Linked DNA regions of Cellulosilyticum sp. I15G10I2. The main gene of each other region encodes a partner of the protein of the gene in region 2 in a complex. Links are inferred from orthologs where the notes say so. Each region holds a gene or a part of one and is shown on either strand. Other genes may lie near its edges. The genes, in order: uvrA and mfd.

Evidence for each region.
Region 1: the proteins of mfd (region 2) and uvrA are in contact, whole or in part, in a crystal structure (PDB 4DFC), measured with the Escherichia coli proteins. The link is inferred for Cellulosilyticum sp. I15G10I2 from one-to-one orthologs.

What each region holds. Positions count from the first base shown.
Region 1 is NZ_FMMP01000006.1:245,467-249,163, reverse strand. Bases 248-3,615 are described here. They hold uvrA (excinuclease ABC subunit UvrA), read right to left. Parts: upstream 3,280-3,615; coding sequence 448-3,279; downstream 248-447. Other genes in these bases: BN3326_RS01180 (copper amine oxidase N-terminal domain-containing protein), read left to right, coding at 248-372. Outside these bases: more of BN3326_RS01180, read left to right, coding at 1-247; BN3326_RS22290 (stalk domain-containing protein), read left to right, coding at 3,616-3,697. UniProt on the Escherichia coli protein: The UvrABC repair system catalyzes the recognition and processing of DNA lesions. UvrA is an ATPase and a DNA-binding protein. A damage recognition complex composed of 2 UvrA and 2 UvrB subunits scans DNA for abnormalities.
Region 2 is NZ_FMMP01000028.1:285,974-290,368, forward strand. The notes cover bases 330-4,395. They hold mfd (transcription-repair coupling factor), read right to left. Parts: upstream 4,058-4,395; coding sequence 530-4,057; downstream 330-529. Other genes in these bases: BN3326_RS20390 (peptidylprolyl isomerase), read right to left, coding at 330-451; pth (aminoacyl-tRNA hydrolase), read right to left, coding at 4,063-4,395. Outside these bases: more of BN3326_RS20390, read right to left, coding at 1-329. UniProt on the Escherichia coli protein: Couples transcription and DNA repair by recognizing RNA polymerase (RNAP) stalled at DNA lesions. Mediates ATP-dependent release of RNAP and its truncated transcript from the DNA, and recruitment of nucleotide excision repair machinery to the damaged site.

The DNA.
Region 1 (3,697 bases), on a different replicon or contig from region 2:
TATACCTATGAAGAAGAGTCTTATCTTTCACTTTCTGAGTTTGAAACAGAACTGGAAAGATACTATAAAACAATTAATATCGTAACACCTAGCATTCCCATTAACGCCATAGACCTGAGTGAAAGAAGCAGTACGTTGACAGCTACACTTAATGTGAATCTGAGAACGAGCGGTACGGATTACAGAGCAGCTTGGAATGATATTAGCCGTAGCAATTTAAGAAAGTATCTCGACGACATTATTGACGATATAGAAGATGAATATAGTACTTATGATAAAATTATTATTGTTGTGAAAGACAATTCTCTTGGCCTCATTGCCGACTACGAAAACGGCAGCCTTATCATCAATACAGTTTCTACTAGTAATTAAAATAAATATTTTAAATGATTCTTTATATAACTATGAAAGGGTAGCATATCACAATGTGATATGCTACCCTTTTGATTATCCCTTTAGATACTTTTTAAGAAACTGACCCGTATAAGACTTTGCCTTTTTAGCAACTTGTTCAGGAGTCCCTTCAGCTATTATCATACCACCGCGCATGCCGCCTTCTGGCCCCAAGTCAACTATATAGTCTGATGTTTTAATTACATCTAAATTATGCTCGATTACAACGACTGTATTACCAGTTTCAACTAATCGGTCTAATATCCCGATCAACTTATGAACATCAGCAAAATGTAGCCCCGTTGTAGGTTCATCTAAAATATACATAGTTTTGCCTGTACTGCGCTTACTGAGTTCTGTTGCAAGCTTAACTCTTTGCGCTTCTCCCCCTGATAGGGTTGTAGAGGGTTGTCCTAATCGAATGTAGGATAGCCCTACATCGTATAATGTTCTAAGTTTACGCTCAATAGCCGGTATGTTTTGAAAAAACATAAGAGCCTCTTCTACTGTCATATGAAGTACATCGGATATAGACTTCTCCTTATATTTTACTTCTAAGGTTTCTCTGTTATAACGTTTGCCTTTACATACCTCACAAGGTACATAAACATCAGGCAAAAAGTGCATTTCTATTTTTATCATCCCATCCCCTTGACACGCTTCACATCTTCCCCCCTTAACATTGAAGCTGAACCTGCCTTTTTGATACCCCTTCATTTTAGCTTCCTGGGTTTGCGCAAATAAGTCTCTAATTTGATCAAATACTCCTGTATAGGTGGCAGGATTTGACCTTGGTGTTCTGCCAATAGGTGACTGGTCTATATTAATCACTTTATCAAGATATTCTATCCCTTGTATTTCATCATGAAGACCCGGTTTTAATCTCGCCCCATTTAAGTCTCTTGCAAGTCTCTTAAGAAGAATTTCATTAATTAATGTACTTTTTCCTGAGCCAGATACGCCGGTAATACAAGTAAATGTCCCCAGCGGCAGACGCAGCTTAACATTCTTAAGATTATTCTCTCTTGCCCCTTTAACAGTAAGATACTCTCCACTTCCTATTCTTCTGATTGGCGGGATATCTATTTTCTTTTTGCCGCTAAGATATGCGCCAGTCTCAGACGACTCACAGGTCAAAATCGTATCAATAGGCCCTGATGCTATGACTTCCCCGCCATGTTCCCCGGCTCCTGGACCAATATCTACAATCCAATCTGCTGCATGCATGGTATCTTCATCGTGTTCTACCACAATAAGCGTATTGCCTAAATCTCTTAACCTAACAAGGGTCTGTATAAGTTTTTCATTATCTCGTTGATGAAGCCCGATACTCGGTTCATCTAAAATATAAAGTACCCCTACAAGCCCAGAACCAATCTGTGTTGCCAGCCTTATTCTTTGTGCTTCCCCGCCTGAGAGCGTACCGGCTGACCTTGATAAAGTCAAGTAATCCAGGCCTACATCTACAAGAAATCCAAGTCTGGCATGAATCTCATTAAAAATCTGTTCACCTATTTTTCTTTGTCTCTCATTAAGCGTAATAGTCTCAAAAAAGCTCTTTAATTCACCAATAGACACTTGCGTAATATGATTGATGTTTTTGTCTCCAACTGTAACAGCAAGAGCTTCTGGCTTCAGCCTTGCGCCTTTACAGCTGCTGCAAGGAATACTTGTCATAAAGTTTTCATACTCTTGCTTCATACCTTCAGAATTCGTTTCTTTATAACGTCTTTCGGTATTAGCCAGTACTCCCTCAAATACATAGTCATACTCTCTTGTCCCATATTCGCCGGTAAACGTAAATTTAATAGTATGTTTGCCTGTACCATAGAGGATTATATCTTTAACTTTTTGCGGCAAATCTTTATACGGTGTATCTAAGTCAAATTGATATTTTGCCATGAGTGCATTAAAAAGCGCATAGGCGTAGCTTTCAGGATTACCTATTGAACCCCATCCCATAACAGCTATTGCCCCTTGTCTTAAGGTAAGACTCTGATTAGGAATAACCAGTTCTGGATCTACCTCTAGTCTTTCTCCAAGTCCTGTACAAACCGGGCATGCTCCATGCGGATTATTAAAGGAAAAAAGTCTTGGCTCGATTTCATCTATGCTGATATTACAATCGGGACAAGAGAAACTTTGGCTAAATCGCATCTCTTCTTGCCCTATAACATCTACAACGAGCAGGCCTCCCGTTAACTTCATAACTGTTTCAATAGAATCTGTAAGCCGCTTTTCTATACCGTCTTTAATACTTAGTCTGTCAACTACTACTTCTATCGTATGTTTTTTATTTTTATCCAGCACAATCTCTTCTTCTGAAAGATCATAGATTTCTCCATTAATACGTACTCTTACATAGCCTTGTTTTTTAGCATGTTCTAAAACCTTCTCATGCAGGCCCTTACGCCCTCTGACTACAGGTGCTAATAACTGAATACGTGTACGTTCTTCAAGCTCCATGAGCTGATCTACAATTTGATCTATCGTTTGTTTTTTTATTTCTTTTCCACAATTGGGACAATGTGGGATACCTACCCTTGCAAATAAAAGTCTAATATAATCATATATTTCTGTCACAGTTCCTACTGTAGAACGTGGGTTTTTACTGGTTGTTTTTTGATCAATAGAGATTGCCGGTGATAGGCCTGTTATGCTCTCTACATCTGGTTTTTCCATTTGCCCTAAGAACTGTCTTGCATAAGCTGATAGAGATTCTACATAGCGTCTTTGCCCTTCCGCATAAATAGTATCAAAAGCAAGTGAAGATTTTCCAGATCCACTGAGTCCTGTAAAAACAATAAATTGATCTCTTTGAAGCTCTAAATCTATATTTTTAAGATTATGCTCTTTGGCACCTTTTATTATAATCTTATTTTTCATACATACCCCTTCTTAAATTATCCATAGTTTTAATCTATTATATCACATGCTTTTTATTTTTCAAACATATGTTCGAGTTTTTTTCAATAACTCTATGTCACACTTTTTTCCATAAAGAGCTTACGCTATAAATATCTCTTACTACTATTGATAGGGTAAAATAATTTGGTTCAGCTAGTATATACTTATATTGTTAATATTTATATTTTTATACTAGGCATTATATGGTAATTTGTTGTTGCATATTGTTGTTTAAACTTAATCATTGTATACTATTATAGTACGATTACACTATACACTCACATTGACACACTAATGAGTTGGAGGGCTCTGCATATGAAAAACAATAAACCTTTTTATCAACACATGAGAAAGATTAAGAGCGCCATACTTGTTTCATTTGTGCTTATAATGAGTA
Region 2 (4,395 bases):
TTCTTTGAATGACCTTTTCTATAAGACTTCCATAACTTAAAAATTCTTCTACATCCCTTTGTTTAAAGCCCAGTTCTTTTACAAGCTCTGGTCTATTTTGTATAATTTCTTTAGATTTATCCTTAATGCTTGATTTTTCTTCTCTAGATAATTGTATACCAAGCTCCTTAGCTCTTTGTTTAGCTGCTACTGAAAGTTTTATTGAATCCAACGCTCTTTCTTTAGCTACATCTTCAGTTTTTTTGCCTTCAAGCTCCATATCCCATATGTTAGGTGTAAGACTTTCAAATTCTTGCTGTGTAGTCCATAAATATATTCTATAAAGTGATTCTGATATTTTTTCATTATTGATAGTAACTACTGTATTTTCAGTGGCACCACACCCTATGAGCATAATAGTGATCATCGTTGCTGCTAATAGCCTTGCTAGTATTTTCTTTACTCTTTTCACTTCTATCTCTCCTTATAGTTCGTCTCGATGCTCTTAATAATAAGTCAATCATCTATTTTTCATTATAGCTTAAAACCATTAACTCTTCAATTTTTTAATCGTTTGTAATATACTTTTAATATAAGCAAGCATTTCCTTTTTAGGTATATCTGTTAACTTTGCTTTAAGAACAGATTCTTTGCCTCCTGAAAATTTTAGTATTTTAGGATATGCACTCAGAACTTCCGGCAATTTATCTGCATTAAGGTTCACATCTGGTTTAAATTTAAATAGGACGATACGCTCATTTTCTGTTACCAAGTTAATATACATATCATGTGCTAATGCTTTAATAAGCGCTATGTCTAATAGATTTTGAACCATATAAGGAAGTGTGCCATATCTATCTTCAATCTCTTCTTGAATATCAAAATAATCAGCTTCTGTTTGAATAGAAGCGATTTTTTTATAAATATCTAATTTTTGAATTTCGTCTTGAATGTAGGTCGAAGGGATATACGCATCAATTTTAATTTCTATTGTTGTTTCAAAATCTTCTTCTATCTTCTCTCCTCTTTCTTCACTTACAACCTGCGATAGCATTTTACAATACAAGTCATAGCCTATCGTATCCATATGACCATGTTGCTGCGCGCCAAGTAGGTTCCCAGCACCCCTTATTTCTAAATCCCGCATAGCAATTTTAAAACCTGCTCCAAGTTCTGTAAATTGTTTGATAGCTTGAAGACGCTTTTCTGCAATTTCTTTTAAAACTTTATTTTTCTGATACATCAGATAGGCATACCCCATTTTATTTGAGCGCCCCACACGTCCTCTAAGCTGATAAAGCTGACTAAGCCCCATCTGATCAGCATTATTGATAATAATTGTATTAACGTTTGATATATCAAGGCCAGTTTCCACAATGGTTGTACATACAAGCACATCGATTTCCCCATTAATAAAAGCCAGCATAATTTTTTCTAGTTCTCTTTCATTCATTTGTCCATGGGCAAATGAAACTCTTGCATGGGGTATGAGCTTTTGAATCCGCTGTGCTTTCTCATCTATATCTTTTACTTGATTATGAAGAAAATAAACTTGCCCATTTCTGACGAGTTCTCTGTTAATAGCATCTTTTATAAAGTCTTCACTATACTCAATGACATAGGTTTGTACGGGTTTTCGTTCTAAAGGTGCCTCTTCTAAAACGCTCATATCCCTTATGCCTATAAGACTCATATGAAGTGTTCTAGGAATAGGGGTAGCTGTTAAGGTCATCACATCAACTTCTGTTCTTAACTGCTTTAATTTTTCTTTATGTGTTACACCAAAACGTTGTTCTTCATCTATAATAACAAGTCCTAAGTCTTTAAATCTCACATCTTTTGATAATAACCTATGGGTACCAATAATAATATCCACTTGTCCTTTTGCTAATTTTTGAAGTGTATCTTTAATTTGCTTTGGTGTTCGAAATCTTGAGAGCGGCTCTACCTGAATCGGGTAGTCTGCCATTCTTTCTGCAAACCTATTGTAATGCTGCTGGGCAAGTATAGTAGTTGGAACCAAGTAAGCAACCTGCTTATTATTTTGAACCGCTTTAAATGCAGCACGTATCGCCACTTCTGTTTTACCATACCCTACGTCTCCGCAAATAAGACGATCCATAACCTTATCGCTTTCCATATCACCTTTCACATCTTCTATCGCCTCTATTTGATCACTGGTTTCTTCATAGGGAAACATTTCTTCAAATTCATTTTGCCACAGTGTATCTTGTTCATAAACAAAACCTCTCGTGTGCTGTCTTTCCCCATAAAGCTTAATCAAATCTTTTGCAATGTCTTTAATAGCTTTTTTGACTTTTGCTTTTGACTTTTTCCACTCTACCCCACCTATTTTATTCAGCTTCGGGGTCTTTCCTTCTGCTCCAATATATTTTTGAACCATGTCCATCTGATTAATATTAACATACAATGTATTATTGTCTGCATATTCTATCTTAAGGTTATCACGGCTTATTCCTTCAAGTACAATTTGCTCGATCCCCTTGAAAATACCTATCCCATGAAGTTCATGCACCACATAATCACCAGGGGTAAGTTCGAGAAAGCTCTCAATTTTAGTGCCTTGATATTTCTTTTTAGTCTTCTTAGACTTTTTATCTTTTCCAAATAAATCTTTATCCGCTATAATATAAAAGTCAATATCTTCATACATAAAGCCTTTTTGCAAAGAGCCTTTAGTCACAATAACTTGGCCTTTTTGGACAGGATATAAAACTTGTTCTGTATAAGTAGTCGTCAGACTTCTTTCTTCTAATTCATTATATAATCTTTGCGCCTTAGCTTTAATTCCAGATAGAATAATAATTCCTTTCCCGTTATTTTTCCATGTTCTGATATCTTTCTCAAGAAGATCAACACTCTTATATACAGCAGTGTTTTCATAAACTTTTAAAGGAAGTGTATAAGCTATGTCTACTTCTTTAACCTCTGTATCGAAATTCATCAGCAACAGACTTGTAAACCGCTCTATCTTTTTAATAATATCTTCATACTCAAAAATAAGCTCTATTTGCCTTGGCATGATGTGTCCGTATTCAAGCCTGTCTTTCATGCTTTCTTGGTACTCTAAAAGGGTTGTCATACTCCTTTTTTTAATTTTAACCGGTTCATCAATATACAATATCGCATCTTTATTAATATAGTCTAATATCGATACAACTTCCATATCAGTATAAGGAACATATAACTCAAGTCCTCTTGGGCTAATATCGTTTTGTATCTGCTCTATAGCTTCCTTTACTTGCATTTGTATAGTCTTGGCACTTTCTTTTTTGCCTTCTTCCATAAGCTTGGCAGATACTTTTTTAAGTTCTGCTTTTATTTCTGGAATAGCTTGCTTTAAAAGATCTAAAGGAAAAATAATCTCTTGATTAGGTACGATGCGAACTACTTCTATCTTACCGATAGAACGTTGTGTTTGCACATTAAAACCCCTTATAGAATCTACTTCATCATCCCAAAGCTCTATTCTATAAGGTTCACCCGCTATAGATGTATAAATATCTATAATACCGCCTCTTATTGCAAACTGTCCAACTGCTTCTACCCTAGCCACTCTTTCATAACCTATTTGAATTAAATAGGCTCTTAATTTTTCAATATCTATGGTATCGCCGACTTTTATCTCTCTGATATGCGCCTTCCAAACTGATTGTGGCGAAAGTGGATTTAAAAGTGCTTCTATCGGAATGATAACAACAATATCCTCCTGCGTCATGAGCGCCTCTATCACCCTGATTCTAGCTGATGTAATATCCATACTATGCACATCTGCATTATAAAAAAGAATATCTCTTGCAGGATAGATATAGACACTTTCCTCCCCTTTTAAGAACTGCATATCCTCATAAAGTCTTTTTGTACTGGCCTCATCATAGGTAATAAAGATTGTGGTTTTCTCTATAAAACAACTTACACCGTATACAAAATGAGATTTACAAGCATCTACCATGTTAATTACTTTGCCATTTTTATGGTCCAAGAGTGCGCGAATAAGCTGTTCCATACCTTTTAACTGCTTTAACGGCTGGATAAGTCCCTCGTGCTTATATGCCATGTTTATCACCGTCTCACTTTTAAGTTATATTGATTCATCGCCTGATCAATTCCCGATTCCAGCATTACTTCTACAGCCTTAACTATATCTTTTAGTTTTGGCCCCATAGCTTTCATCTCTTCTTCTGTAAACCTGCCTAATACGTAGTTTGCGAGATCCCATCCTGGGGGCTTCTGGCCAACTCCGACTTTTATACGTGCAAAATCTTGTGATCCAAGATGATTAATGATACTTTTTATACCATTATGTCCTCCTGCACTGCCAGTCTTTCTTATACGAAGTTGAGCAACTTCCAAAGATACATCGTCGTATATAACAATTATATCATCTTTTGTTAA